Regions from separate parts of the Halomonas sp. DP1Y21-3 genome, predicted to be linked through region 2. Evidence: predicted binding sites of a transcription regulator. Region 2 holds the regulator's gene; each other region holds the start of a gene.
What was found. The regulator sigma-54, encoded in region 2, starts transcription at its own class of promoters, with help from an activator protein. The targets are predictions, from matches to a motif close to TGGCACNNNNNTTGCTNT.
Positions count from the first base shown of each region.

Region 1: speB (agmatinase) is a predicted target of sigma-54. The motif match lies at 7,305-7,322, and genes of this name have one in related genera.
Region 3: urtA (urea ABC transporter substrate-binding protein) is a predicted target of sigma-54. The motif match lies at 3,541-3,558, and genes of this name have one in related genera.

Region 1 covers NZ_JAHVJM010000007.1:78,067-88,249, forward strand. The annotation lists gene KUV74_RS18725 (FadR/GntR family transcriptional regulator) at 1-183, shown strand, start outside; gene KUV74_RS18730 (allantoate amidohydrolase) at 364-1,614, opposite strand; gene KUV74_RS18735 (DUF1028 domain-containing protein) at 1,666-2,367, opposite strand; gene KUV74_RS18740 (YfcC family protein) at 2,376-3,764, opposite strand; gene KUV74_RS18745 (mechanosensitive ion channel family protein) at 4,031-4,945, shown strand; gene KUV74_RS18750 (DUF805 domain-containing protein) at 5,106-5,621, shown strand; gene KUV74_RS18755 (sigma-54 interaction domain-containing protein) at 5,652-7,154, opposite strand; gene speB (agmatinase) at 7,386-8,336, shown strand; gene KUV74_RS18765 (YjiH family protein) at 8,429-9,814, shown strand; gene KUV74_RS18770 (HD domain-containing protein) at 9,828-10,183, shown strand, end outside.
Region 2 covers NZ_JAHVJM010000006.1:144,454-154,636, reverse strand. The annotation lists gene mlaE (lipid asymmetry maintenance ABC transporter permease subunit MlaE) at 1-522, opposite strand, end outside; gene KUV74_RS17265 (ATP-binding cassette domain-containing protein) at 519-1,331, opposite strand; gene KUV74_RS17260 (calcium/sodium antiporter) at 1,581-2,531, shown strand; gene KUV74_RS17255 (KpsF/GutQ family sugar-phosphate isomerase) at 2,562-3,560, shown strand; gene KUV74_RS17250 (KdsC family phosphatase) at 3,593-4,159, shown strand; gene lptC (LPS export ABC transporter periplasmic protein LptC) at 4,156-4,731, shown strand; gene lptA (lipopolysaccharide transport periplasmic protein LptA) at 4,744-5,274, shown strand; gene lptB (LPS export ABC transporter ATP-binding protein) at 5,274-5,999, shown strand; gene KUV74_RS17230 (RNA polymerase factor sigma-54) at 6,270-7,682, shown strand; gene hpf (ribosome hibernation-promoting factor, HPF/YfiA family) at 7,842-8,150, shown strand; gene ptsN (PTS IIA-like nitrogen regulatory protein PtsN) at 8,156-8,641, shown strand; gene rapZ (RNase adapter RapZ) at 8,695-9,576, shown strand; gene KUV74_RS17210 (HPr family phosphocarrier protein) at 9,579-9,848, shown strand; gene KUV74_RS17205 (hypothetical protein) at 9,900-10,183, shown strand, end outside.
Region 3 covers NZ_JAHVJM010000004.1:150,240-160,422, reverse strand. The annotation lists gene KUV74_RS12970 (GNAT family N-acetyltransferase) at 108-569, shown strand; gene KUV74_RS12965 (FMN-binding negative transcriptional regulator) at 631-1,299, shown strand; gene KUV74_RS12960 (GNAT family N-acetyltransferase) at 1,514-2,083, shown strand; gene KUV74_RS12955 (isocitrate/isopropylmalate dehydrogenase family protein) at 2,194-3,288, shown strand; gene urtA (urea ABC transporter substrate-binding protein) at 3,685-5,040, shown strand; gene urtB (urea ABC transporter permease subunit UrtB) at 5,142-6,776, shown strand; gene urtC (urea ABC transporter permease subunit UrtC) at 6,780-7,955, shown strand; gene urtD (urea ABC transporter ATP-binding protein UrtD) at 7,952-8,785, shown strand; gene urtE (urea ABC transporter ATP-binding subunit UrtE) at 8,925-9,623, shown strand; gene KUV74_RS12925 (urease accessory protein UreD) at 9,880-10,183, shown strand, end outside.

The sequences.
Region 1 (10,183 bases), on a different contig from region 2:
GAGCCCGGCGACCATCATATCGGTCCCGCCGGCTGCCAGTATCACGCCTGGCTGCTCGACGCCATCGAGGCCGGCGACGGAGAACGCGCCCGCACCCTGATGCGCGAGCATCTGCTGGAAGCCCAGGCGGTGATGCACGACAACGAGGCGCAGGTAAGACGCGGGTTTCTCAACGAAGGTTAACCACTAGGGCTCGTCCGAAAAGTGCCTGCGCTCGGTAATACGGCGTTAAAAATCGGATCAAAATGCTCATTTACACCCCGTAAACTGCGCTTTCTCACCGATTTTTGCCTTGTCTAACCTTCGCTCGTCGACTTTTCGGACAGCGCCTAGTAGTTGCGGAGGTGCGAGTCTCGGCGACGCTTATTGCTCCTTCACGGTCAGGTCCTTGAGAAATTGCATCAGTACACGAGTGGCCGCCTCACCGTCGGCCGCGGTGATGGCTTCGTCCGGATGGTGACTCAGGCCATCGGTACAACGCACGAACAACATGCCGATACCGGTCAGGTCGCACATCGCCAGACCGTCATGACCGGCGCCGCTGAACAGCAGATCAGCCGGCTCATCACACCGTTGGCAGGCATCCCCCAAGGCCTCGATCAGCCAGTCCGCGCAGGCCACCGCCTCGGCCTCATAGGTCGTCTCCACCGTCAGTGACAACTCGCGCGCCTGTGCCAGTTGTCGGCAGGCGGCCAGAATGTCCTCGCGACCACGACGCCGAACCTCGGCGTGGGGAGAGCGCAGCTCGAGGGTGAACACCACCTCGGCAGGAATCACGTTGACCGCGTTGGGGCGTACCTCCAGCTTACCCACCACCCCGACAAAATCCTCGGTGGCGTTAAGGATGCGGTCGACCTCGGCGATCATCTCGGCAGCCCCCACCAACGCATCGCGACGGCCCGGCATCGGCGTGGTGCCAGCGTGGCCTGCCTTGCCGGCCACCGTCAGCCGGTGACGCTCGATCCCGGTCAAGGAGGTCACCACGCCGAGAGCGTGATCGCGCCGTTCGAGCACCGGCCCCTGTTCGATGTGGACCTCGACGAAGCCCAGCACCGAGTCAGGATCTCGGGCCAATGACGGAATTTGCTCAGGATCACCACCAAAGGCCCGAAGCGCCTCGCCCACGCTGATGCCATCGGCATCCCTGGCCTCCAGGCTGGCAGGATCGAAGGTACCGGCCAGGGCACGACTGCCGATCAGCGTCGACTGAAAGCGGGTCCCCTCCTCATCACCGAAGGCCACCACTTCGACGCCGTAGTCGAGCTCGATCCCATCCTTCTTCAATCGCTCCAGCGCCAGCAGCGGCAGCGCTACGCCGAGCATGCCGTCATACTTGCCACCTTCGACCACGGTGTCCTGGTGTGACCCCATGATCAGCGTGCGCGCGCCGGCGCGCGCCTTGTCGCATCGCCCAACCAGATTCCCGGAGGCATCCATTTCGGGCTCAAGTCCGGCCCGGCGCATCCAATCGGCGATAAGTTCGAGTACCTGGCGGTGTTGCTCCGAGCAGAACAGCCGGGTCACGCCGGCACCAGGCTCCGAGAAACACGCAGCCTCGTCGAGGCGCTCGAGCAGTTGTGCGCCGAGCGTCATGGTCTCGTGGTCAGCGGTCATGATATCTCCAGATCGGGTGCCTTGAGGCACCGGAATAACGAAGGAATGGCGTCAGCGACGCGGCAGGGACGCCAGAAAGTCGGCAAAGGCTGGCGCGCGCACACGCCTGGCCAGGGCGCGCAACTCGCCCGCGATATCGCCCTCACACCAATCGACACGCAGATCGAGGGGGGCCTGGGTAAACGACTCGATACGCAGGGCGGCGGAGCGCGTGCCTCTGACGTCGCCTCCCTCTACCAAGGCGACCTCCAGGGCGTCGATCAGTCCCTCGAGCAGGTACGCCTCATAGTCGTCGCGGTACTCGGGCGTTGCGCCCTGGCGCACGGCGTCGGCGTTGGTACAACAGGTGTCGACAAAGGCGTGGGCCAGGGCCTCGACCACCTTGGCGCTGGCCAGCAGGTTGCCCGCCGCGGCCACGCCGGGGTAGCAGCAGGAAGCGACGGTGGCGAGGTTGTCGGCACCGCTATGCAGCGCTGAGCGCCCCCGGGCATCCATCACCAGGCACTGGCGCAACGAGGCACCCTTGTCGGCGTCGACCTGCCGGGCAAGCGCACCGCGGGCATCCTCCCCCCGTTCCAGCGCCCGGCGGACACCGTCGGGATACCAGGGGTGGGTAACCCGCCCCTGGGTCGCGCAGGCGCCGACGCCACGCCACACATGGTGAACGTAGCCGCCCACCGCCACACCTCCGGTGGCGGTGAGGGCGGCTACCGTGCCGGTAGCCGGATGAACATGCAGCAGCGACAGTGTCATGGCGCGACCTAGTAGCCGACCATATGGCCGATCACCAGACCACCCCAGGACAGCAGGTAGACCAGCGCCATGAAGGGCAGGATAGCCTTCAGCCACTTCTCGTAGGACACCCGGCCCAGCGCCAGCATCGCCAGGGTGCCACCGGAGGTCGGCACGATCAGGTTGGTCAGGCCGTCACCCACTTGGAAGGCGGTGATCATCAGCTGGCGGCTCATGCCGACCAGGTCGGCCACCGGCACCAGGATCGGCATGGTCACCAGCGCCTGGCCAGAGCCGGATGGCACAAACAGATTGATCACCCCCTGGACGACGCTGGCCATGATCGCCGACAGCGCCCCCGGGATATCCTGAATCAGACCGCTCAGGGCGTAGACGATGGTGTCGATGATCTGGGCGTCCTTGAGGATCACCTGGATCGAGGCGGCCAGGCCGATGACCAGGGCGCCCGCCGTCACGCCGGATGCCCCCTCCATCATCTGCTTGACGATCTCGTTGGCCGACAGGCCGTTGACGATGCCGATCACGATGGCGATCAGCAGGAACATGCCGGCGATCTCATTGATGTACCAGCCCTGGGTAAAGACCCCCACCAGCATGGCGGCGAGGCCACCGACGAACACCACCAGCGTGAGCTTGTCGCGCTTGCTCATGTGGTACTCGTCCAGCGACTTGCTCATGGCCTTGGCGTCGTTGGGCTCCTCGAAGTCCATGCGGGTGACGAAGCGACAGATATACCAGGACAACAGGCCCAATGAGGTCAGCACCAGCAAGGCGCGCAGCCAGGCGCCGGAAAAGGTCGGTAGCTCGGCGATGCCCTGGGCCACGCCCACGGTATAGGGATTGATCGGCGACAGTGCAAAGCCCACGCCGATGCCACCCACCGCCATGGTGGTGCCCACCAGGCTGGAGCAGCCCACCGCGCTGGCGATCAGCACCGCGATGGGCACCAGCGCAATATTGTTCTCGAAGCCGACGGCCACACCGAAGAAGCCGTAGATGAAGGTGCCGGCGGTGATGATGACGTTACGCCGTTCGACGCCGACCCGATTGACCGCCACCCCGATGGCGTTCTCGAGGGCGCCGGTGCGTTGAAGGATATGGAACAGCCCGCCGGCGATGAACACGATGAACAGGTACAGCGAGGCCGCGTTCAAGCCCTTGGGAATCGCCACGAAGATGTCAAAAGGCGAGATCGCCGCCACGTCGCTCAGATAATGAAAGGAGTCCGGCACCACGCGGGTGCGTCCATCCTGCATGACCCGCTCGAACTCGCCGGCGGGAATGATGAAGGTCAGCGCATAGGTGGCGAGCAGGATCAGGAAGATCAGCACCATCGGGTCTGGCACCGTGCGATACCACTTCTTGCGCTCTTTCAGCGTCTGGTCGTGGGCACTCATGGAGTTGTCCTTGTTGTGGAAGAACCGTTCTGGATCGTTTGTCGAAGAAGGCCTGGCGATGGAGTGACGCCGCGAGCGTATCGCGGCCACCTCCAGATGAACAAAAGTATTTATCATGATAAATAGAGGGTCAAGTCGGAACCGACGAGGTATCCGGACTGCCAGCGTTGGCAGGTGACGCGCGATTTGCCTGGCGCCCCGCTATGCTCAGCAACAAGGGCGCAGGATAGTGCGCCCGCCGCCTGAACATGGCCCGGGAGGATGCGATGGAAGAACTGGAACAACTACCCTTCGTGTCGCTGCTGCTGGGAGAGGTTCAGGCCTACCTGTCAGACATTGGTTCTGCTGGCCCACGACTGGCCGCCGGCCTGCTGCTGATCCTGGTGACCTGGCTGGTGGCGAGATTCGGCCGCGCCCTGGTGGCGCGGGTGGCCGACAAGGCCAAGCTCCGACGCAATCTGCGCGATGTCCTGACCATGCTGACGGGGCTCTGTCTTTGGCTCGGGGGACTTCTGATCACCATCACCCTGATCTTCCCCACCGTCACTCCCGGCAAGGCCCTTACCACCCTGGGCCTCGGTTCCATCGCCATCGGCTTCGCCTTCAAGGACGTGTTCGAGAACTTCCTCGCCGGCCTCTTGATCCTGTGGCGAGAACCCTTCCAGATCGGCGACCACATCGCCCTGGAGGCCAACGACGTGGAAGGTCAGGTAGAGCAGATCACGGTGCGCGACAGCCGTATCCGCCGCACCGACGGCCAGATGATCGTGGTGCCCAACGCCCTGCTGTTCCAGCAGCCGGTCATCGTCCGCACCAACCGCGATATCCGGCGCACATCCATCATCGTTGGCGTCGCCTACGACGAGGACGTGGACCAGGCTCGCGAGATCATCCAGGGCGCGGTCGCCGAGGTGGACTCGGTGCGCAGCGACGTACGTGCGGTGCAGGTCTTCGCCAAGGCCTTCGGCGCCAGTTCCATCGACTTCGAGGTGGCCTGGTGGACCGGGTCCCGCCCCGTCGACATCCGCGCTTCCCGCGATCAGGTGGTGGCATCCATCAAGCGCGCGCTCGATGAGGCCAATATCGAGATTCCCTTCCCCTACCGCACTCTGGTGTTCAAGGACCAGGCAGAGGCCGAACGCTTCCATCCTTCGGAAGCAGGTCGCCCACCAGACTTATGAACCAGCACTATTTACGCGGTTCGTACTAGAAACTACGTGATCGCCTATCTAGACCAAGGGAGAAAATGGGTAGGATTCAAGTCGGAAGGACGCAGCTTATCGAACCAGTCTCCCTCAACTGCACACCGGCATCACGCTGGATCTACAGGACGAGATACCGATGCATCGCCCTACTGCTCCCGGATTTCACGACCCTGTCGCCCCCGGTCACTCATCGCCCCAGGCCTTCGAGCTCAGGCGAGTGTTGCCGGGCTACTGGTTCGACAGCCTGGCGGGGCGCGAGAGTCGTCTCGACTTCTGTCTCAACGCTACCCTGGCGCTATCGTTCTACTATGCCGCCCTGTGGGCGACCACCATCACCGCCCCCGCCCTCGAGGACGCATTGACGATCAAGGCAGGCCTGCTGGGGATCTGGTGGGTTGTCATCAGCCTTCAGCCTTTGGTGCTCCACGGCACTCGTCGCCTGCACGACCTGGGCCAGGCGGGCTTGTGGAGCCTGATGCTGCTGGTCCCCGGCGCCAACCTGCTGCTGACGGTGGTACTCGCCATGCAGCCCGGGGAGTCCAGCGACACCGAGCACGACGAACAGGGCTCCACCAGCGGTGCGGTATTGGTGTTGAAGCCACTGCTGATCCTGGCCACCTGGGTCGGGTTCTTTTACGTCTTCCGTCAGTAAGTGCCGCAGAGCTCGGCCCTTCATCACCAGTCACCCGATCCGCAACCCATGCTGCTTGAGCTTGCGCACCACGCTTGGCTGGCTGATGCCCAGCTGTTCGGCGATGGCGTAGGTGGTGGGAAGGGTACGGCAGCAGTCGGCAAGGATCTCACGCTCGCGCCGGGCCAGGGCGGCCTTCAGGCCCTCGCCCCGGGCAAGCGGCAGCTCGGGTCGCGCTGCACCTGGTGCGGATAGTGTCGCGGGTGAAGTAGCGCCATCAGCCAGCGCAGCGGAGGCTCCGGTGACAGACGCCGCCGTCTGCTGCGCTTCACGCTGCTGCGAGCCGAGCGGCCCTAACGAGGCCCCCGTGGGCGGCACCAGCAGATCGCCCTGGATGACATCGTCACTGGATAACCAGGCCCTTTCCAGGGTGTTTTCCAACTCACGCACATTGCCCGGCCAATCCCAGCCCATCAGTGCCTGCCACACGTCTCGCGCCAGCATCTTGTCGCGTCCATAACGCCGATTGAGGCGCTTTAGCTGGCGCTCGACCAGGCCGGGAATATCCTCGCGGCGCTCGCGCAGGGGCGGCAGGGTGACCGGAATCACGTTCAGCCGGTAGTACAGATCCAGGCGAAACAGGCCCTGCTCGACCCGTGCCGACAGGTCCTGATTGGTGGCCACCACCAGGCGAAAGTCGACCCGTCGCGGGGCCCTGTCCCCAAGCCGGGTAATACTGCCGTCCTGGATGGTCTTGAGCAGCTTGGTCTGCACCGCCAGGGGCAACTCGCCGATCTCGTCGAGAAACAGGGTGCCGCCCTCGGCCTGCTCGATCAGCCCCTTGCGGCCCCCCGGCGCGGCGCCGGAAAACGCGCCCTTTTCATGGCCGAACATCTCCGATTCGAACAGGCTTTCAGGGATGGCGGCGCAGTTGACGTCGATAAAGGGGCCATCGCGGCGAGAACTCCAACGGTGCAGCTGGCGGGCGAAAGCGGTCTTGCCCACCCCGGACTCGCCCAGCATCAAGACCGTGGCGTCGGTGGGCGCGACCCGCTTGAGCAGCAGCGCCACCTCGCGCATCAGCTGGCTTTTCACCTCCAGGTCATCGAGCTCGGCCTCGAGTGCTTCGCTGTCGCTCTCCAGCGCATGGCCCCGGCGCAAGTGCTCGCTGAAGCGGCGCTGCAACAGCGCGTACTCCTGCTGCAGCAGCTGCAGATCGGTCAAGTCCATGGAGCGGCTGACCACCGCCACCAGCCGCTCACCCTCGAATACCGGATGGGCCTGGGCGATGACCCTGCGTCCGGTGCCGGTGCGCTGGACCAGCTGGGCCGGCCGCCCGCTGCGAATGACTTCCAGGCTGACCGACGGGGTCAGCACGCCATCGGCCTCGAGCCGCTGCACGCTGGTGGCGCAGAGCTCTTCGCAGGACATGCCGTAGACCGCCGCCGCCCCGGGACTGACGTCGCGGATACGACCATCCGGCGCGACGATGAAGAAGTGGTCGTGGGCGGTGTCGATGATGGTCTTGAGAATCTTGGTGTCGTCGTCGCTCATCCAGCGATCCATAAATGCATCATTGATTCAGAAGTGTATCACGATGCGTCGGGATCGCGATTCACTTCTGGATCACGTCTATCACCACAGCAGACCTTCCCTTGGAATCCCTGCACCTCTATTACATCTTTAGTATAAATGCTTAAAAGATGGCACGACGTCTGCATCACCCATAACAACCGTCAGGCCCAGGGCCGCGACCGTCCCCATCCACGATGCCAGGAGTTCCCTGTGAGCGACTTCAATCAACCTCTCGGCGGCAACGAGATGCCGCGCTTCGGTGGCCCTGCCACCATGATGCGTCTGCCCACCCAGACCAGCGCCGAGGGTCTGGACGCCGCCTTTATCGGCATTCCCATGGACATCGGCACCTCCAACCGCCCGGGCACCCGACTGGGGCCGCGCCAGATCCGCGACGAATCGCGCATGCTGCGCCCCTACAATATGGCCACCCGTGCTGCACCCTTCGACAGCCTGCAGGTGGCGGACATCGGCGACGTGCCGATCAACACCTTCAACCTGCCGAAGAACCTGGACATCATCAGCCGCTTCTACGACGACGTCCTGTCCCACGACTGCGTGCCGCTGACCCTGGGCGGTGACCACACCCTTACCTGGCCGATCCTGCGCGCCATCGCCAAGAAGCATGGCCCGGTCGGGCTGATCCATATCGACGCCCACGCCGACGTCAACGAGCACATGTTCGGTGAAGAGGTGGCCCACGGCTGCCCGTTCCGCCGTGCCCAGGAAGAAGGGCTGCTGGACGCCAACCGGGTCGTCCAGATCGGCCTGCGCGGCACCGGCTACGCCGCCGAGGACTTCGACTGGTGTCGCCAGCAGGGCTTCCGCGTGGTCCAGGCCGAACAGTGCTGGCACAAGTCTCTCGAGCCGCTGATGGCCGAGGTGCGCGAGCAGATGGGCGATGGCCCGGTGTACATCTCGTTCGACATCGATGGCCTGGACCCGTCGGTGGCGCCCGGCACCGGCACGGTGGAAATGGGCGGCCTGACCTCGGCCCAGGGCCTGGAGATCGTGCGCGGCGCCCAGGGGCTCAATATCGTCGGCGGCGACCTGGTCGAAGTCTCCCCGCCCTACGACCCCAGCGGCAACACCGCCCTGATGGGCGCCACCCTGCTCTATGAAATGCTGTGCGTGCTCCCCGGAGTCGCGCGCCGCGACTGAATCCTCACAGGGCCAGGGAGTGGCCCTGGCGACAGCCAACGAGGCGCCCGCGTCAGGGCGCCGACCATTACAACAGCAAAGAGTGATCGCCCATGTCCTCCCACCTGCATTCTGCCGACAAGATCACGACCGACGGGGGCAAGCTAAGCACCCATGGTCTGATCAAGTTCCTCGTCCCGTCGTTGATCGGCATCCTGCTGTTCCTGGTGCCCTTCTCGGTCGGTGACACCATCAACATCGGCATGGGTCTGGCCGCCGACTGGCTCAAGGCCACCCTCGGCGACGCCCTGCCCGCCATCGCCACCGTAGTGCTCACCCTGTCCATCGTGCTGACCCTGGTGGTCAAGCTGACCAAACCAGGCTGGGCCCGCCAGGGCGCGATGAAGGAGCTGTTCGACATCGCCCCGCTGTGGGTGGTGATGCGCGCCCTCGGCGCCGCCTTCGCGCTGATGACCTACTTCCAGGTCGGCCCGGAGATGGTCACCGCCTCCTTCACCGGCGGGGTGATGCTCAATGACCTGGCGCCGGTGCTGCTGACCTTCTTCTTCTTCGCCGCCATCCTGCTGCCCTTCCTGGTGGACTTCGGCTTCATGGAGTTCATCGGCTCCATGGTGCGCACGCCCTTTCGCAAGATCTTCGGGCTGCCCGGGCGCAGCGCCATCGACGCCACCGCCTCCTGGATGGGCTCCGGCACCGTCGGCGTACTGATCACCACCCAGCAGTACGAGCAGGGCTTCTACAACGCCCGCGAGGCCTCGGCCATCGCCACCAACTTCTCGATCGTGTCGATCGCCTTCGCCCTGCTGGTGACCAGCTTCATCGGCATCAACCACCTGTTCGTGCCGTTCTACCTGACCGTGGTGGTCGCCGGCCTGGTCGCCGCTGTCATCGTGCCGCGCCTGCCGCCGCTGTCACGCAAGGCCAACACCTACTACGAGCCGGTGGGCTGCCAGATCCAGGAAGAAAACACCGGCAACCAGAGCCTGTTGCGCTACAGCCTGGGCATCGCCGTGGCCCGCGCCGAGACCGCCCCGGGCCCGCTCAAGCTCGCCCGCCTGGCACTGTTCAACGTCGCCGACATCTTCTTCGGGCTGCTGCCGCTGGTCATCGCCATCGGTACCGTGGCGCTGGTACTGGCCGAGTTCACTCCGCTGTTCACCTGGCTGTCCATGCCGATGGTGCCGGTGCTCGAGTGGATGGGTCTGCCCGAGGCCGAGGCCGCCGCGCCGGCGACCCTGGTGGGCTTCGCCGACATGTTCCTGCCGGCGGTACTGGCCAGCGATATCGAGAGCGAACTGACTCGCTTCGTCATCGCCTGTCTGTCACTGACCCAGTTGATCTACATGTCAGAGATCGGCGCCCTGCTGCTGAAGTCACGGATCCCGCTCAAGCTGTGGGAACTGGTGGTGATCTTCCTGCTGCGCACCGCCATCACCCTGCCCATCATCGTGGTCATGGCCCACTGGCTGGTGGGTTGATCGGGAGGCCGACATGACAGACCCAAACGATGCTCACGCCGCCGGCAAGGCGGCCTTCACCCGCATCGACCAAAGCACGGCAGAAGACTGGGCGGTGATCGCCGCCCACGACGCCGACTACCTGGCCGGCCTCGCCGACAGCGTACTGGACACCCTCGCCCGGCTGGGCGAGGGCCACCAGCCCTACCAGATCACCCGGCTGGAGCACTGCCTGCAGAGCGCGACCCGGGCCGAGCGTGCCGGCGCCGACGAAGAGATGATCGTCGCCGCCCTGGTCCATGACATCGGTGACGAACTGGCGCTTTTCGACCACGCCGCCTTCGCTGCCTCGATCCTGCGACCCTTCGTCAGCGAGAAGACCCACTGGAT
Region 2 (10,183 bases):
CTCGACCCCGACCAGGTAGCCGCCGTACACGCCGACCACGCTGAAGCCGATGGTCAACAGCGGCAGCGAGACGAACCCCGCCCACAGGCGTGGCGCCACGATACGACGCAGCGGATCGACGCCGATCATCTCCATGCTGGTCAGCTGCTCGGTGGCCTTCATCAGGCCAATCTCGGCGGTCAATGCCGAGCCCGCGCGCCCGGCGAACAACAGCGCCGCCACCACCGGCGCCAGTTCACGCAACAGGGCCAACGACACCATCTGGCCGAGCGCGTCCTCGGCACCGAACCCGACCAGGATGGTGTAACCCTGAAGCGCCAGCACCATGCCGATGAACAGCCCCGACACCAGCACGATGGCCAACGACAGCACACCGACCGCATAGACCTGGGCCACCCACAGGCTGAACCCTTCTGCCGAGGGGCGCCCCAGCATGGACTGGCCGAGAAAGATGCTGGCCCGGCCGACGGCCTCCAGCAGGTCGCAGCCGCGCCGTCCCATATGGGTGATTCGTTCGATCATGGACGGCTCCCCTGGCCCAGAATGTCATCGTGAAAATCGTTGGCCGGGTAGTGAAACGGCACAGGGCCATCCGGCTCACCATGCACGAACTGACTGACTCGGGCGTCCTGTTCCACGTCCAGCGACGCCGGCGTGCCGTGGGCCATGACCCGCCCGTCGGCGACCACGTAGACGTAGTCGGCGATGGACAGGGTCTCCTTGATATCATGGGAGACCACCACCGCCGTCAAGCCCAGCGCCTGATTCAGCCGTCGAATCAACTGGACCAGCACACCCATGGAGATCGGATCCTGGCCGACGAAGGGCTCATCGTAGAGAATCAATTCAGGATCCAGCGCCACCGCCCGCGCCAGCGCCACACGCCGTGTCATGCCGCCGGACAGCTCTGCTGGCATCAAGTCTCTGGCCCCACGCAGCCCCACCGCCTCGAGCTTCATCAGCACCACGTCACGCACCATGCTTTCCGGCAGATCGGTGTGGACCCGCAGCGGAAAGGCCACGTTCTCGTAGACACTGAGATCGGAAAACAGCGCGCCACTCTGGAACAGCATGCCCATGCGCCGACGCATCTGGAACAGATCCTTGCGCGACAGGCGATGGACGTCCTGACCATCGATCAGGACGCGTCCGCCACTGGGGTTGAGCTGCCCCCCGATCAGTTTCAGCAGGGTAGTCTTCCCGGTGCCACTTGGCCCCATGATGGCCGTGATCTTGCCGCGGGGTATGGAGAGATCCACGCCGCGAAAGATATCCCTGTCGCCGCGCGTGAAATGCAGATTCTCCACCTCCACCAAGGAGGAAGCCGTCATCGCAGTCCCTATAGAGTCAGTATCACCGTGAACCGGCGGTTCAGACCGGACGCCCGCCCCGAATCCTCGGATTCGACGCCTGGCCAGACCTGAGCCCGAACCTTGAGAATAGAGCGCCTTGAGCCGCGCTCGGTTTTCGAACATCGTATCTTAACTCAAATGCAGCATGCCAGTGCCCCGGTTGCGCGCTTGCGCGCAGGTTTATCTAAGGGTTCAATGGGCGCCCTTTCTGCAACCAAGTCGTTCTCCATGCTGTTACCGTCTGTCGTCGTCGCCCTGGGCCTGGTGGGCCTGCTCTGGAGCGCGGATCGCTTTGTCGGCGCCGCCGCCGCCACCGCCTACCGCGCCGGCATGAGCATCATGCTGGTCGGCATGACCATCGTCTCCATCGGCACCTCTGCCCCGGAAATCGTGGTCTCGGTGATGGCCTCGCTGGATGGCGCCCCCGACCTGGCCACCGGCAATGCGCTGGGCTCCAATATCGCCAACATCGCGCTGGTACTGGGCGTGACTGCACTGGTGGTGCCGATCCCGGTGCGCTTCACCATCGTGCGCCGCGAGCTGCCACTGCTGTTGGGCGCCACCGGCCTCGCCGGCTACGCCCTGGCCGATGGCAGCCTCGAACGCCTCGACGCGGCCCTGCTGATCGCGCTGCTGGTATTCAGTCTGTGGTGGCTGTTTCGCGCCGACGAGGCCGAACAGGAGATGGCCGACGACATTCCCGGCATGGCACTGGGCAAGGCCATCGGCTGGCTGGTGCTGACCCTGGCGGTGATGATCGCCAGCTCCCGCGCCCTGGTCTGGGGCGCCACTGAGCTGGCACGCACCTTTGGCGTAAGCGAGCTGGTGATCGGTCTGACCGTCGTCGCCATCGGCACCAGCCTGCCGGAACTCGCCGCCTGCGTGGCCAGCGCGCTGAAGCGCCACCACGATCTGGCCATCGGCAACGTCATCGGCTCCAACCTGTTCAATATGCTGGCGGTACTGCCGGTACCGGCGCTGCTGGCGCCGGGAGCCACCGATCCCGCAGCCGCCGGCCGCGACTTTCCGGTAATGCTTGGCCTGACGCTGCTGCTGGCGGCGCTGCTGCTGTGGCAACGCCGAGGGCGCCTGGGGCGCTGGATCGGCGCGCTGCTGGCCTGCACCTATGCGCTTTATCTGACCTGGCTCGGCCTTTCGGTCGCGGCAGGCCCCTTGTGACAACGGCAGTAAACGGCAACAATCATGGCCATGAGCAAACACCCCTCCTCGGCGCAGACGCCGACCCTGAGCGTCCGCGATATCGCACGACGCACCCTGGAGCTGGAACGTGACGCCATCGACGCCCTGATCGGGCGTCTCGACGGCGACTTCGACCGTGCCTGCCAACTGCTGCTGGCCTGCCGCGGCCGGGTGGTCGTCACCGGCATGGGCAAGTCGGGACATGTCGGCGGCAAGATCGCCGCCACCCTGGCCAGCACCGGCACGCCGGCCTTCTTTGTCCATCCCGGCGAAGCCAGTCATGGTGACCTGGGCATGATCACGCCCGGCGACGTCGTCCTGGCACTGTCCAACTCCGGCGAAACCGCCGAGGTCACTGCCCTGCTGCCGCTGCTCAAGCGCATGGGCATTCCACTGATCAGCATGACCGGCCGAGCACAGTCGACCCTGGCCCGCCACGCCGAAGCCCATCTATACGCAGGGGTCGAGCGCGAGGCCTGCCCACTGGACCTGGCCCCGACCTCTTCGACCACCGCAGCGCTGGCGCTGGGCGACGCCCTGGCGGTGGCGCTGCTCGAGACCCGCGGCTTCACCGCCGAGGATTTCGCCCTGTCCCACCCGGGCGGCAGCCTGGGCAAGCGACTGCTGTTGACCGTGGCCGACCTGATGCATACCGGCGACCGGCTGCCCTCGGTACCGTCGGGCTCGCCGCTGCGCGACGCCCTGCTCGAGATCACCCGTCAGGGACTCGGCTTTACCTGCGTGGTGTCCCCCGACGGCACCCTGGCCGGGGTCTATACCGACGGCGACCTGCGCCGTACCCTGGATCGCCATCAGGACTTCAGCTCGCTTACCGTGGATGACGTGATGACCACCCCCGGGCGACGCATCGGCCCCGCCACCCTGGCGGCGGAAGCCGTCAAGCTGATGGAGGAAGGCCGGATCACCGCCCTGGCGGTGGTCGATGACGAGCAGCGCCCAGTCGGTGCACTGCATATGCACGACCTGCTGGCCGCCGGTGTCATCTGAGCCTCATTTATCCCTTTACAAGGAACGCCGTCATGTCTCACGAGCTTCTCGCCTCCCTCGCGCCGGAACTGGTGGAGCGCCTGCGCCACATCAAGCTGCTGGCGCTGGACGTGGACGGCGTACTGACCGATGGTCGACTGCACTTCCACGCCGACGGCTCCGAGTTGAAGGCGTTCAACACCCTGGATGGCCACGGCCTCAAGCTGGCCAAGCGCGCCGGTATCCAGGTGGCCCTGATCACCGGGCGCAGCTCCCCCATGGTCACCCAGAGAGCCAGAGCACTCGGCATCGAGCACGTACAGCAAGGGGTCGAGCGCAAGCTGCCCGCCCTTGAATCGCTGTGCGATTCGCTTGGCCTGACCCTCGACCAGGTCGCCTACTGCGGCGATGACCTGCCCGACCTTCCCTGCATCCATCGCAGTGCGGTCGGCATCACCGTGCCAGGCGCCCCCTGCTATCTTCGTCAGCACGCCGACTGGGTCACCCAGGTTGCCGGCGGACATGGCGCGGTGCGCGAGATCACCGACACCCTGCTGATGGCCCAGGGCCGCCTCGACGATATCATCGACAGCTACCTGAGCAACGGACCGCTGACATGAAACTGAGCGCACTGCGTCCAGGCTTTCGCTTCTGGCTGGTCATCCTGCTGCTGGTACTCGGTGGCGGCCTGACGTTGCTCGACCCCCGCGAGAGCAACGTCCCCGACCTGGTACCCAATGACAAGGCCGGCGAGCCCGACTACTACCTGGTGGATGCCCGCCTGACCCGCTTCGATGCCCAGGGCACCCCCCACCAGCGCATCGATACGCCACGCCTTGTGCACACACCGCTCGACGACATCACCCGGGTGGACCAGCCGGACCTTGCGCTGATCGACGACAGCGGCCGAGAGTGGATCGCCGACGCCGACAACGGTGAACTGGGTCCGGACGGCAACCCCCTGACCCTGTCGGGCGACGCCCATCTCGAGGCCCCCGCGGAGCGTTGGCAGCTTGATACCGAGGTATTGGTCTACGACAGCGACAGTGGCCATGTCTGGAGCGAAACGCCAGCCGTCCTACGCCAACCCCCTCAACAGATGCAAGGGGAGCGCTTCGACGCCTGGATCCATGACAATACCGCTCGCCTGACCGACAATGTCACCGGTCATCATCCGCCAGAGCCTCAATAAGGAGCCCCTTCCATGATGCGTCCAAGTCCCGCCCTCCTGCTTGCCCTGGCCCTTGGCCTGGCCGCCGGCGCCACCGGCAGCAGTGTCCTGGCGCTGGAGAGTGATCGCAGCGCACCGATTCAGGTGGAGGCCGACCAGCTGGATCTCGATGATCGCGCCGGTACCGCGGTCTATACCGGCGACGTGCGCATTGTGCAAGGCAGCATGATCCTCACCGGCGAACGCGTCGAGATCCAGCGCAACGACCAGGGACAACTGTCACTGGCGACCGCGACCGGCTCACGTGCCTACCTCGAGCAGAAGCCATCCCCGGAAGAACCGGTGGTCAAGGGCTGGGGCCGCAAGGTGATCTACCACGTGGCCGAACGCCGCATGGAGCTGATCGACCAGGCTGAGCTGCACAAGGCCAATGACACCTTCGACGGTGCCTATCTGGAGTACTTCCTCGATCGCCGCGTGGTCCAGGCCCGCTCCAGCGCCCAGGGCGTCCAGGGCGAGCAGCGCATTCGCATGACCCTCGAGCCGGAAAGCCAAGGAAACTGATGAAGACTCTCCACGCTCGCCATCTGGCCAAGAGCTACAAGAAGCGTCGCGTCGTCCAGGACATCAGCCTGTCGATCGAGCAGGGCAGCATCGTCGGTCTGCTGGGCCCCAACGGGGCCGGCAAGACCACCTCCTTCTACATGATCGTCGGCCTGGTCAGAGCCGACGCCGGCAGCATCAGCATCGATGATCGGGACCTGAGCCGCGCGGCCATGCACCAGCGCGCGCTGGCCGGTATCGGCTACCTGCCTCAGGAGGCTTCGATCTTTCGCAAGCTGTCGGTGGCCGACAACATCATGGCGATCCTCGAGACCCGCAAGGACCTCGACCGCGAGGGCCGAGAAGCACGTCTCGAGCAACTCCTCGAGGACTTCCACGTCAGCCATATTCGCGACAACCCCGGCATGAGCCTGTCCGGCGGGGAGCGGCGCCGAGTCGAGATCGCTCGCGCCCTGGCCACCGAGCCGGCCTTTATCCTGCTCGATGAACCCTTCGCCGGGGTCGACCCGATCTCGGTGGGCGAGATCAAGTCCATCATTCGTCAACTCAAGGCCCGCGATATCGGCGTCCTGATCACCGATCACAACGTGCGCGAGACCCTCGATATCTGCGATCGTGCCTACATCGTCGGCGACGGCCAGATCATCGCCGAGGGCAGCGCCGAGTCCATCCTCGCCAACCAGCGCGTCAAGGAGGTCTACCTGGGCGAGAACTTCCGCCTCTAGACCGCAGGGCCGCCCGACAGTCGCAGTCGCATCAAGCGGCCGCAACACTTACCAGCATCAGCATCCAACCGCCGGCCCCGAAAGGGTCGGCCTCACCTTGCACACAGGGCCTCCCTCGAAAGAAGCACCTCCCCCCCTACCAAGTTGTTCCACATCGACCTTTCCACTCCCTCCCACAGGTCAAAAAACACCAACTTGGCAAGATGCTTGCATGTCTGATGACTCGTCGTTAGGGTAAAGCCTTTCGACAACACTGGTGGATCCCGACCCATGGCCCTCAAGGCGTCACTGCAGCTGCGCATCGGTACCCAGCTGACCATGACCCCGCAACTGCAACAGGCGATCGGCCTGCTGCAGCTTTCGACTCTGGACCTGCGCCAGGAGGTCCAGCAGGCGCTGGAGGCCAACCCCATGCTCGAACTCGAGGACGAGTTCGGCGAACAGCAGACCAGGGAAGCCGTGGAAGATGACTGGGCGGATCAGATTCCCTCGGAACTCAGTGTGGACAGCGACTGGTCCGACACCTACCAGGACCTGGGCACCACCCCCGCCGGCAGTGGCGAGGCGCCGGATTTCGAGCGCCAGGCAAGCTCCCAGTCACTGCACAGCCACCTGAGCTGGCAACTGGCGATGCTCGACGTCAACGACCAGGAGCGCCTGATCGCCGAGAGCCTGCTCGACGCGGTCAACGCCGACGGCTATCTCGAGCAGACACTGGATGACATCGCCCAGGGGCTCGAGCAAGACGGTCGTCGCCCCCCTCCCCTCGCCGAGGTGGAGGCGGTGCTGGTTCGGCTGCAACAGTTCGAACCGACCGGAGTGTTCGCCCGCGACCTGCGCGAGTGTTTGATGCTGCAACTGGATAGTCTGCCTCGCGATACCGTCCTGCTGCCCCAGGCCGGACGACTGGTAAGACAGTTTCTCGAGGCACTGGCCAGCGGCGACCGACGTCTGCTGAAGCGCCGGCTAGGACTCGATGACGACCAACTCGACAGCGTCATCGAGCTGATCCGGAGCCTCGACCCACGTCCCGGCAGCCAGTTCGGTGACAGCGATAACGACTACGTCATACCCGACCTGGTGGTACGCCACACCGAAGAGGGCTGGCGTGTTGAACTCAATCCGGATGCAATGCCCCGACTGCGCATCCAGCCCGACTATGCTGCGCTGATTCGGCGCGCGGACAAGAGCCAGGACAACCAGTTCCTCAAGGACCACCTGCAGGAGGCGCGCTGGCTGATCAAGAGTCTGTCCAGCCGCAACGACACCTTGCTGAAGGTCGGCCGGGAAATCATGGTGCGTCAGATCGACTTCCTCGAGCAGGGAGAAGCGGCCATGAAACCGTTGGTGCTGGCCGATATCGCAGACAAGGTGGAGATGCACGAGTCCACCATCTCCCGCGTGACCACCCAGAAGTTCGTGCACACGCCTCGCGGCGTGTTCGAGTTGAAGTATTTTTTCTCGAGCCAGGTCGGCCAGGATGGCGACGCCCATTCCAGTACCGCCATCCGCGCCATGATCAAATCGTTGATTCAAAAGGAACCTGCCCGCAAACCTCTGTCGGACAGCAAACTGGTGGAATTGCTGGCGGAAGACGGCGTCAATGTCGCCAGACGCACCGTGGCAAAGTACCGGGAAGCCATGAATATTCCGTCTTCCAGCGAGCGCAAGCGACTGCGCTGAGGCCTTGCGCTGCGGCGTCGCTAGCCTAGTTATCGGGAAAGCGCAAGCACTTGAAATTTCGCATGACATCTGCGTCTTTCTGCGTAGCGTCGAGGGGGTTTGCAGGATCGGAAAAAGGGTTACAATCAAGCCACCACCCGAAAGAGCAAGGAGCCTGTCATGCAAGTCAACATCACCGGCCACCACGTCGAATTGACCGATCCCCTGCGTGACTACGTACAAGAGAAGCTCACCCGTGTGGAGCGCCACTACGACAACATCACCAACGTCCAGGTGACCCTCTCGGTGGAAAAGGAACGCCAGCTGGCCGCCTGCACCCTTCACGCCGCCGGTGCCGACCTGCATGCCGAAGCGCAGGACGGCGACATGTATGCCGCTATCGACGCCCTTGCCGACAAGCTGGACCGCCAGTTGGTCAAGCACAAGGAAAAATCCCAAGCCCGCGCCCAAGGCGCCGGAATTCGCTGACTCTCATGACATTGGAAGCCATTCTCCCTCCCGAGCGCACATTGTTCGATGTCCCGGGAGGCAGCAAGAAGAGGGTGCTGGAGTTTTTCAGCACCTTCATTGCGCAGAACACCCCGAGCCTGGACAGCCAGGAGGTCTTCAGTCGGCTGATCGGACGTGAGCGCCTGGGCAGTACCGGCATCGGCAATGGCGTCGCCATTCCCCATGCCCGCAACCCCCACTGCAAGGCGCCCATCTCCGGCTTCCTCAAACTCGCGGAACCTGTCGACTTCGATGCCATCGATGGTGAGCCCGTCGATCTGGTGTTCGTGCTGCTGGTACCGGAAGAGGCCGACGACGCCCATCTCGCCCTGCTCGGCCAGGTCGCCGGCGTCATGAACGACGCCGACACACGTCACCGTCTGCGCCACGCCAGCTCCCAGCGCGAGCTTCACGAGCGCCTGCAGGAAGCCATCCGCCAACAGGCGCCGGGGGACGACACTCCCTCCTGATCGCGGCCTTGCCTAGGCCATCAGCAATGGACGCCTGCCCAAGGAGACAGGACATGCAGCTCGTGATCATCAGTGGTCGCTCCGGCTCGGGAAAGTCCGTGGCCCTTCAGGCCCTGGAGGACCTGGGGTTCTACGCCATCGACAACCTTCCCGCGACCTTGCTGGGCGCCCTGGTGGACGAGCTGGAAAACGGTCATTCCCGCCGTATCGCCGTCAGCGTCGACGCCCGCAACCTGCCTGAGGCGTTGGAACGCTTCCCCGCCCAGCTGGCGTCCCTCAAGCAGAGTCCGATCGACTGCCAGGTGGTCTACCTGACCAGTGATGCGCGAATTCTGCTCGAGCGCTATTCCCACACGCGGCGCCGTCACCCCCTGACCCGTGATAGCGACATGACCCTGGCGGAAGCCATCGAGTCCGAGCAGAAGGCCCTTTCGGGTATTCGAGACCTGGCCGATCTGGTCATCGACAGCTCTCGCCTGTCGGTGCACGAACTGCGTTCGCGCATCGCCGAACAGGTCGCCGACCACCGCAGCGGCCAGTTGAGCCTGACCGTGGAGTCCTTCGGCTTCAAGCGTGGCGTGCCGCCGGATGCAGACATCGTGTTCGATGCCCGCTGTCTGCCCAACCCCTACTGGGAACCATCGCTGCGTGATGCCAATGGCTGCGATCCCAGCGTCATCGACTTCCTCGAACGCTATCAGGACGTCGCCGACATGAAGCGCGACATCCTCGGCTGGGTGCGCACCTGGCTACCGCGCTATCAGCAAAGCCAGCGCAGCTACCTCACCGTGGCGGTGGGCTGCACCGGAGGACAGCATCGTTCGGTCTACCTGGCCGAGGGAATCGCCTCGGCCCTGGCCGACCAGCATCCCCGCGTCCGTCTACGCCACCGCGAACTCGGCCAGCAACGCCGACTGGACAGCGGAGGACTCTAGGCGTGGCCCGACGCACCCTGACCCTGACCAATCGTCGCGGCCTGCATGCACGCGCCGCGACTCGCCTGGTTACCTGCTGCCAACCCTTTGACGCCACCGTCACCGTCCACCATGGCAGCCGCTCGGGTGACGCCGCCAACATCATGTCGCTGCTGATGCTGGCCGCCCCCTGCGGAACGGAACTGACCCTGGAGGCCGAAGGCAAGGACGCGGACGCGGTGCTGGACGCTCTGGAGGCACTGTTCGACGCACGCTTCGACGAAGACGCCTGACGTCTTCCCTCTCCTTGTTTTGACCGCCACCCCCTGCCTGCCAAGGACGCCATGCAACTGATCCAGACCGGCAAGTACACCGAGGTCCACTACGATCCGGACCAGGACGCCTTCATCAAGACCTTCACGCCCAAGACCAGCGATCGCTGGCGCTACCGCCTGGGCATCCGGCGCTACCCCGGCCACAATTTTCGCTATGTCGCCGGCCGACTGGAGCGACTGGGTATCGCCACACCGAAAATCCTGTCGGCAGAGCGCTATCGCCTGGTCACCGCCAACGTGCACGGCATCGCGCTTAAAAAGCTGGTCCTCGACTCTCCGGAACTGCAGAACCG
Region 3 (10,183 bases), on a different contig from region 2:
TCTTATGGTGGGACCACTATTGCGCAAGACTGGGTGCCTGTCATCCCGACGAGCCGGTGCGCCTCTGGCCAGCCGGCGCACACGACCGCCAATGTGAAAGGTGACTCATGAACCATGTTCGTCCTGCCTGTATCGCCGATCTACAACCCCTGAGTGAGCTGCTCGATGGCTACCGGGTGTTCTATTCACAGGAAAGCGACATCCAGGCTGCCCGCGACTTTCTCCAGACGCGCCTCGTGCTCGCCGACTCGCGCCTGCTGGTCAGCGACAACGAGGGTGTGCTCGAAGGCTTCGTTCAGCTCTATCCGACGCTATCCACGGTACGGGTGGGACCGCGCTGGACCCTGGCCGACCTGTTCGTGGCGCCCGAGGCGCGTGGCAAGGGGATCGGCCGTGAGCTGATGGAGGCCGCCGCGAACCTGGCGAGGGAGCAGGGCGTGGGCCAGTTGACGCTTAATACCCAGACCCACAACCACACCGCCCAGGCGCTGTATGAGTCACTTAACTGGCAACGCAACGACGCCTTCTACGCCTATACCCTGAACCTGGATGACCCTGCGGGCACATAAACTTCTACTTCTCGCAGTCAACATTGATGGATGCCAACCACTCTGAAGGAGCGCGTGACCCTTGTATCAGCCAAGACACTTCGCCATGACCGACGAAGACGCCATGATGGCGGTGGTCCGAGCCTATCCCTTTGCGACCCTGGTCACCGACGGTGACCAGGGGGTGTGTATCGACCACCTGCCCCTGATGGTCGAGCAGACGGCACAGGGCGCGCTGGTGCTGCGTGGCCATATCGCCCGAGCCAATGCCCTCTGGCGGCTGGGTGAGGGTGAGCGAGCAGACGCGGCAGCGATCGAGGCGGTGGCGATCTTTCATGGCCCCGACGCCTATATTTCGCCTGGCTGGTATCCCGACAAGCGCCGCCATGGTCGCGTGGTGCCGACCTGGAACTACCAGGTGGTGCATGCCCATGGTCGGCTCGTCTTCCCGCGTGAAAGCGATTGGCTCACCTCGCACCTGACGTCGCTGGTCGATCGCTTCGAGGCGGGCCGGGAAGCGCCCTGGGCGGTGGACGACGCCCCCGAAGACTACCTGGAGGGGATGCGTCGTGGCATTGTGGGGGTAGAGCTTGAGGTGACGCGCCTGGTGGGCAAACACAAGGCCAGCCAGCACAAGCCGTTGGAAGAACGCGAGGGTATCCGCGAAGGCCTTCGAGAGGATGGGCGTTCGGCTTGTGACGCTGCCGTGCTGTGTGGAGATGATCCAGCGCCAAGGTACGAAGGCGATTGACCCCTTGGACTGGCATTCGAGATCGGGCGACTGGTGGGCAAGCACTTGGCTGACTAGTACAAGCCCGGCAGCACAAGCCCAGGAAGAACGCGAGGGCATCCGCGAAGGCCTTCGAGGGGATGGGCTTGCTGACCACGCCGCCGCCGTGCTCAGTGGCGACCCATGACGACGATCCTGCGTGCGGGTATGAACAACGATGGAGTAAGGACGCGAGATGAATGACTGCCTGAGGCAGGCAACGCTGGAGGACGCCGAAACGCTGGCCGCCCTGGGGCGCCGCACCTTTTACCAGACCTTTGTCGACTTTTACTCCAAGGCGACCATGGAGCGCTATCTGAGTGATGCCTTTGACCTGGGAAGGGTGCAGCGCGAGTTGGCCTGCCCACAGTCGCGATTCTGGCTGCTGGAAGAGGCCGGCCGCAGCGAGACGGGTGAAGCGGGAAAGGAGCGCGAGGGCGTTGCCAAGGGGCCCGTAGCGGTCGGCTATCTCAAGCTCAACTGGGGGGAGGCCCAGACCGATCTGAGCGAGCACAATGGTCTCGAGATCGAGCGCATCTGTCTGCTGGCCGAGGCCCAGGGCCGAGGGCTTGGCAAGATGCTGTACGACAAGGCCATCACCGAGGCGCGAGAACAGGCCAGGGCTTTCGTCTGGCTGGGCGTGTGGGAAAACAATCATCCCGCCATCGCCTTCTATCGCTCCCGGGGCTTTGTCGAGGTAGGCACCCACAGTTTTCAGATGGGCGATGTGGTGGACAGGGATCTGATCATGCGGCGTGATCTCTGACGTAGCCATCGCCATCGCCATCGACCATAAGGTCCCATGGATAGAACATCGCTGCACCACGATACTGCGAGGCCACCATCAATGGACAACAACAAGACGAGGGAATCTCTGTGAGTTATCGAATTGCCACCATCGCTGGTGACGGTATTGGCCCGGAGGTGGCGGGCGCCACGGTGCAGGTACTGCAAGCGCTGCTGGGTAGCGACGTGCTGCGTTTCGACTGGCTCGACGGTGGAGCGGGGCACTATGACAAGACCGGCGAGGTGCTGCCCCAGTCGACGCTGGACGCCTGTCGGGCCAGTCACGCCATCCTGCATGGAGCCGCCGGGCTGCCGGGGGTGACCTACGACGACGGTACCGAGGTGGGCAACGACCTGCACCTCAAGCTGCGCTTCGGACTGGACCTTTACGCTAACGTGCGTCCGATCCGCCTGCTGCCCGGGGTCGAGTCGCCGCTGAGACACCATCAGCCCGGTACCATCGACTATGTCATCGTGCGCGAGAACACCGAAGGCCTCTACGCCAGCCGCGGCGCCGGGGTGGTGCTGCGAGACGAGATGGCCAGCGACAGCCTGGTGATCACCCGCAAGGGCACCGAGCGAGTCGCGCGCTTCGCCCTGGAGCTGTCACGGCGACGTCAGGGCGCACCGAAGGACGGCAAGCGGCGGCTCACCGTCTGCGACAAGGCCAACATCCTCAGAAGCTACGCCTTCTTCCGTCGGGTATGCGACGAGGTAGGCGCCGAGTTCAACGACGTCGAACTCGACTATGCCTACGTTGACGCCATGACGGTGCACCTGGTCAAGCGCCCGGACTTCTATGACGTGATCGTTGCCGAGAATCTGTTCGGTGACATCATCTCGGACCTGGGGGCGGCCACCGTCGGCGGGATGGGGGTGTCGCCGTCTGCCGAACTGGGCGATCGCCACGGTCTGTTCCAGGGGGCCCACGGCAGCGCCCCGGATATCGCCGGGCAGGACGCCGCCAACCCCATCGCCACCCTGTTGTCCGGGGCCATGATGCTCGAATGGCTGGCGGTGGAGCACGCCGACGATCGTTTGTCTGACGCCGCCGGTCGGTTGCGTCAAGCGGTGGACGGCGTACTGTCCGATGGCCGGTCTCGGCCCCGGGAATTCGGCGGCGATACCGGCTGCAGCGCCTTTACCGAACAGGTGCTCCGCCAGCTCGACCGTCTGCCAGCGTAATGGTACTAACGCGGCAGATTGAACAGAGTGGGCCAGTAATATGCGGTCCATTCTGGTGCCGGCCGTTGCGGGGTGCACCGGTGCTTGGCGCTGTGGTGGTGCAGAAGTAGGGGGCGGGGTAGCGAAGTGCACCACATGTGGTGCATTGGTGCGCCCCGGTGGCGCGAGATGCTCTCTTGTGGCGCAAGGCGGGGTGGGTAAGCCCCCGTCTTGGCCGACGTAATGTCGGAATTTATAAATGTTTTATATGGCTGGCATGGGACTTGCTTGAAGTGGTGATGGAGGTCGACGTCGCAAGACGTCAGGCCTGAGCGATACAGCGGTTTTACCTGAACCGCCTGGCTCCCTCTCGACGATGGTCCATCACAACGACAAGGCAACCCCTGGAGGTTTCCCATGCCCACCGCTTCGATCTCTTCTACGCAGGTTTGTGCCCACCGTTCCAAAGCGCTTTCTAGAAAGGCGCTGGCCAGCCTGGCCGTGTCCACGCTGTCGCTGGCCATCGCCGCACCGGCGCTCGCCCAGGAGGACCCGATCAAGGTCGGTATCCTGCATTCCCTGTCCGGTACCATGGCGATCAGCGAGTCGACCCTGAAAGACACCATGCTGATGCTGATCGAGCAGCAGAACGAAGCGGGTGGCCTGCTCGGCCGCGAGCTTGAGCCGGTGGTGGTGGACCCGGCCTCCAACTGGCCGCTGTTTGCCGAGAAGGCCCGCGAGCTGCTGGCGCAGGAAGAGGTCGACGTGATCTTCGGCAACTGGACCTCGGTGTCGCGCAAGTCGGTGCTGCCGGTGGTCGAGGAGCTCAACGGTCTGCTGTTCTATCCGGTGCAGTACGAAGGCGAGGAATCCTCCGAAAACGTCTTCTACACCGGCGCTGCGCCCAACCAGCAGGCGATTCCTGCGGTGGACTACCTGATGAACGAGGTCGGTGTTGAGCGCTGGGTGCTGGCCGGTACCGACTATGTCTATCCGCGCACGACCAACAAGATCCTCGAAGCCTACCTGAAATCACAGGGCGTGGCCGACGAGGACATCATGGTCAACTACACCCCCTTCGGTCATTCCGACTGGCAGAACATCGTCTCCGAGATCAAGCAGTTCGGTGGTGCCGGCAAGAAGACGGCGGTGGTCTCCACCATCAATGGCGACGCCAACGTGCCCTTCTACCGGGAGCTGGCCAACCAGGGCGTCGAGGCCTCGGACATCCCGGTGGTGGCCTTCTCGGTGGGCGAGCAGGAGCTGTCCGGTCTCGACACCGCGCCGCTGGTCGGCCACCTGGCGGCCTGGAACTACTTCATGAGCGTGGATGAAGACGTCAACTACGACTTCATCGACGCCTGGTACGACTACACCGGCGACGACAACGCCGTCACCAACGACCCCATGGAAGCCCACTATATCGGCTTCAACATGTGGGCCGAGGCGGTGCGCAAGGCCGAGACCACCGATGTAGATGCGGTCAAGGAAGCGATCATCGGTGTGTCGGTGCCCAATCTCACCGGTGGCTACGCCACCATGATGCCCAACCACCACATCACCAAGCCGGTGCTGATCGGCGAGATCCAGGACAACGGCCAGTTCTCGGTGGTGTGGCAGACCCCGTCCACCGTGGCCGGCGACGCCTGGTCCGACTATCTGGAAGGCTCCCGCGATCTGATCAGCGACTGGCGTGCTCCGCTTGAGTGCGGCAACTACAACGTGGTGCAGGGTAGCTGCGGTGGTGGCTCAGACGTCGCCTCCAGCGAATAGAACATAACGACAAGGGGCCGGTGTGCACGGCGCACCGGCCCGGATCACGCCAACCCTGCCCGTGGTGCCGTCGGCACCCGGGTGTCTCAAGGGACCTCACCATGAATTTAATTGCAGGTCGTCACTGGCTGAGCGCGCTGGTGCTGCTTTGCCTCGTCGCCCTGGGGCTGGGCCAGGCTTGGGCTCAGGACGCCGGCGCTTCTAAGGCCGCGTCTTCCGACCAGGGGCCGGCGCTGTTGTCGGCGCTGGCCGAGTCCAGCTTCCGCGACAAGGAAGCGGCCATCGACGCCATCGCCGAGAGCGGTGACGAGCGCGCCCGGCGCTGGCTCGAGAGCTTCGCCGAGGGCAAGCTCGCCCGCGTCAAGGACAGCGGCGCTATCGTCGTGGTACTGGAAAATCGCGGTCGCAACTGGCCCGTGGCCGACGCCCTGACGCTGGAACCGGCGGGCAAAATATCGCGCCGCGAGCTCGACCGCGTCTCCATCAACAACAGTCTCAGGGGCTATCTGGACAGCACCCTGGCGCTGATCGACCTGCGTGTCGACGACCCCGCCCAGCGGCTGGCGGCGGCGCGGGATCTGCTGGGCGAGGTCGAGGCCGAGGCCGTCGATTCGCTGAGCGAGCTGGCCGCCGCCGAGAGCGACCCCGAGGTGGCCGCGACCCTGGAGCAGGCCATTGCCATCGCACGGGTCGAGCAGGGGGACGTCGCGGCGGTCGAGGCGCTGTCCGGCAGCCTCAATGGCCAGGCCAGGGCCGCGCTGATGCAGGCCAGCCGCAGCGACGACGTGGCGCTGGCGGAAGCCGCCCAGGCGGCGCTGGCCGAGAGCGAGCAGGCGCTCAAGCTCAACCGCGCCGCCGAGACGCTCTACTTCGGCCTGTCGCTGGGCTCGGTGCTGGTACTGGCGGCGATCGGCCTGGCTATCACCTTCGGCGTCATGGGGGTGATCAACATGGCCCACGGCGAGCTGATCATGCTGGGGGCCTACACCACCTGGGCGATGCAGCAGCTGTTGCCGGGGCAGCCGGGGCTTGCGCTGCTGCTGGCGATTCCGGCGGGCTTTCTGGTGGCGGCGCTGGTGGGTGTGGCCATCGAGCGAGGCGTCATCCAGTTCCTCAAGGGGCGTCCGCTGGAAACCCTGCTGGCGACCTTCGGCGTCAGCCTGATCCTGCAGCAGCTGGTGCGCACCCTGATCTCACCGCTCAACCGTACCGTGGTGACGCCCGAGTGGATGAGCGGCTCGCTGGTGATCAACGAGGCGCTGTCGCTGACCCTCAATCGCCTCTATGTGCTCGGCTTCGCCATCCTGGTGTTTGCCGCCCTGATGCTGGTGATGCGCCGCACCCGGCTGGGACTGGAGGTACGGGCGGTAACCCAGAACCGTGCCATGGCACGCTCCATGGGCATTCGCGCGACCCGCGTCGACATCCTGACCTTCGCGCTGGGGTCGGGGGTGGCTGGCCTTGCCGGGGTGGCGCTGTCACAGCTCACCAACGTCGGTCCCAACCTCGGCCAGAACTACATCATCGACTCCTTCATGGTGGTGGTGTTCGGCGGGGTCGGCAATCTGTGGGGCACCCTGGTGGCGGGGCTCTCGCTGGGGGTGATCAATCAGGTGCTGGAGCCCTGGGCCGGGGCGGTACTGGCCAAGATCCTGGTGCTGGTGTTCATCATTCTGTTCATTCAAAAGCGCCCGAGGGGACTCTTTCCCCAGAAGGGCCGCGCGGCGGAGGGCTGAGCGATGCCATCATCCCGACTATGGCTGGCTCGCCCGTTTGGCGAGCGGTCGACTCTGATCTTCCTGGCGGTGCTCGGTGCCACCATGGCGCTGGTGGTGGCGGCAAATCTGCTGCTGGCGCCGGAGCATCCGCTGCATGTCTCTACTTATACCGTTACCTTGCTGGGCAAGTACCTGTGCTACGCGCTGCTGGCGGTGGCGGTGGATCTGGTCTGGGGTTACCTGGGGATTCTCAGCCTGGGCCACGGCGCCTTCTTCGCCCTCGGCGGCTACGCCATGGGCATGTACCTGATGCGCCAGATCGGCGACCGCGGTGTCTACGGCGATCCACTGCTGCCGGACTTCATGGTGTTCCTCGACTGGGACAGTCTGCCCTGGTACTGGCTTGGCTTCGACATGGCCGGTTTTGCCTTTGTGATGGTGCTGCTGGCGCCGGGCCTGCTGGCGCTGGTGTTCGGCTTCCTGGCGTTCCGTTCGCGGGTCACCGGGGTCTATCTGTCGATCATCACCCAGGCGCTGACCTTTGCGCTGATGCTGGCGTTCTTCCGCAACGAGATGGGCTTTGGCGGCAACAACGGCCTGACCGACTTCAAGGAACTGCTGGGCTTCGACCTGTCCGCCGACGCCACACGACTGGGGCTGTTCATTGCATCCGGCGTGGCGCTGGCGCTGGGCTTCCTGCTGTGCCGCGCCATCGTGGTCAGCAAGCTCGGGCGGGTCTGCGTGGCGGTGCGCGACGCCGAGTCCCGCACCCGCTTTCTCGGCTACCGGGTGGAGCGCTATCAGCTGTTCGTGTTCGTCGTCTCGGCCATGCTGGCCGGGGTCGCCGGCGCCCTCTATGTGCCCCAGGTTGGCATCATCAACCCCAGCGAGTTCTCGCCGCTGTTCTCCATCGAGGTGGTGGTGTGGGTGGCCCTGGGTGGCCGTGCCACCCTCTATGGCGCGGTGATCGGTGCGCTGGCGGTGAACTACGCCAAGAGCGTGTTCACCGGGGTGATGCCGGAGGCCTGGCTGTTCGCGCTCGGTGCGCTGTTCGTGCTGGTGACGGTGCTGCTGCCCCAGGGCATCGCCGGGCTTTTGTCACGCTCTCGCCAGCAAGGCAGCGACGATGACAGCGACACGCAACCCGACACGCCAACCGACACGCTGGATGCAACCCCCAGGGAGGCCACCCCATGAGCTTTCTTCAGAGCCTGGCCGATCGCGATCGGGTCTTCGACTTCCTGGTCCCGGAACAATCGCCGGTCGACGTGCGCCACGGCCCGATCCTCTATCTCGAGGACGTGTCGGTGAGCTTCGACGGCTTCAAGGCCATCAATGATCTCAACCTGACCATCGACGACGGCGAACTGCGCTGCATCATCGGCCCCAACGGTGCTGGCAAGACCACCATGATGGACATCATCACCGGCAAGACGCGCCCGGATCAGGGCAGCGTGTGGTTCGGCAGCCGCCACAACCTGTTGACCAAGAACGAGCCGGAGATCGCCCGGCTCGGCATCGGGCGCAAGTTCCAGAAGCCCACGGTGTTCGAGGCGCTGACGGTGTTCGAGAACCTCGAGCTGGCGATGGCCATGGACAAGAGTCTGTGGCCGACGCTCAAGGCGCGCATGACCGGGGAGGTGCTGGCGCGAATCGAGGAGGTGCTCGAGACGGTGGGCCTGGCGTCGCTCAGTCGCCGCCAGGCGGGCATCCTGTCCCACGGACAGAAGCAGTGGCTCGAGATCGGCATGCTGTTGATGCAGCGCCCTCGACTGTTGCTGGTCGACGAGCCGGTGGCGGGGATGACCGAGCAGGAGATGGAGCGTACCGCAGAGCTGTTGTTGAGCCTCGCCGGCAAGCACTCGGTGGTGGTGGTGGAGCACGACATGGGCTTTGTGCGTTCGATCGCCCGCACGGTGACGGTGCTGCATCAGGGTTCGGTGCTGGCCGAGGGCAGTATGGACAAGGTGGCAAGCGACCCCAGGGTGATCGAGGTCTACCTGGGTGGCGACGAGGAGGCGGCATGATCGGACTGGAGCGAGTACCTCAGCAGTCTTCGGTAAGAGCGCTGTACTGGGCGGACGGCGCATCCCGCGGCAGGCTGGCCACGCTGTGGGCGAAGGTCTGCGGCCGGTGGGCGCGAGAGACAGGCAAGGAGGTGGATCGATGCTGAGCATTCGCGGGCTCAATCAGTTCTATGGCGAGAGCCACACCCTGTGGGATCTCGATCTCGACGTGCCCAGGGCGGCCTGTACCTGTGTGCTGGGTCGTAATGGCGTCGGCAAGACCACCCTGATGAAGGCGATCATGGGCGAGGTGCCGATCACCGGCGGTGAGCTTCACTACGCCGACGGTGTCGCGCTGGAGAAGCGTCGCCTCGAGGATCGCTCACGCCTGGGCGTGGGCTATGTGCCCCAGGGACGCCAGATCTTTCCGCTGATGACGGTTGAGGAGAACCTGCGCACGGGCCTCGCCGCCCGTGGTGATGGCCTGCGCCAGGTGCCCGAACGGATCTATGAGCTGTTCCCGGTACTCAAGGAGATGCGTCACCGGCGTGGCGGCGATCTGTCCGGCGGTCAGCAGCAGCAGCTGGCGATCGGGCGCGCCCTGGTGATCGAGCCGAAGCTGTTGATCCTCGACGAGCCGGGGGAGGGCATCCAGCCCAATATCGTCGCCCAGATCGGCGAAGTCATCCGTCGGTTGATCGCCGATGATGGGCTGACCGTGCTGCTGGTGGAGCAGAAACTGCCCTTTGCCCGTCGCTTCGCCGACCACTTCGCCATCCTCGATCGCGGGCGGAGAGTCGCCGTCGGTGATATCGGTGAGCTCGACGACGCCGTGGTGAAGCGCTACCTGACCGTCTGAGCGGTAGCGCGTCAATCAGGATGAATCGCTGCACATCAATGGTGCGCAATCGTAAGGTTGCGCACTTTTTTTGTGCGCGACCAAAGGCGTGCTTTTCTCTGGTGCAATCCTTGGTTGTTCTATAAGAAATTGAAAATTAAGTAGAAAAATAGAGATTCGAGAAGCTGGTACGGGGCTTGCACCTTGATTGGGCAATGGTGGTGGCCTTTTTTACTTTCGCTTGCCACGCCGACTCGACGGACCGCCCGGGAGAGCCATGAGCGCGCAGACAACACAGGATTCGACCGATCGGCACGGCCATCGCTTCGACGCGGGACGGCGCTGGGAGGCCAGCCTCGATCTCGGCTTTCGCCATGATGGCCAGGCCACTCGCCTCTATCGGGTGGATCATCGCGGCCCCCTGCGGGTGCAGCGTCCCTTCTACCCCGAAGGCCGCGACGGCACCTGCCACGTCTATCTGCTGCATCCCCCGGGGGGGCTGGTCAGCGGCGATATCCTGGATATCCAGGCGCGGGTGGGCGCGGGCGCGCGGGCGCTGCTGACCACACCGGCGGCCAACA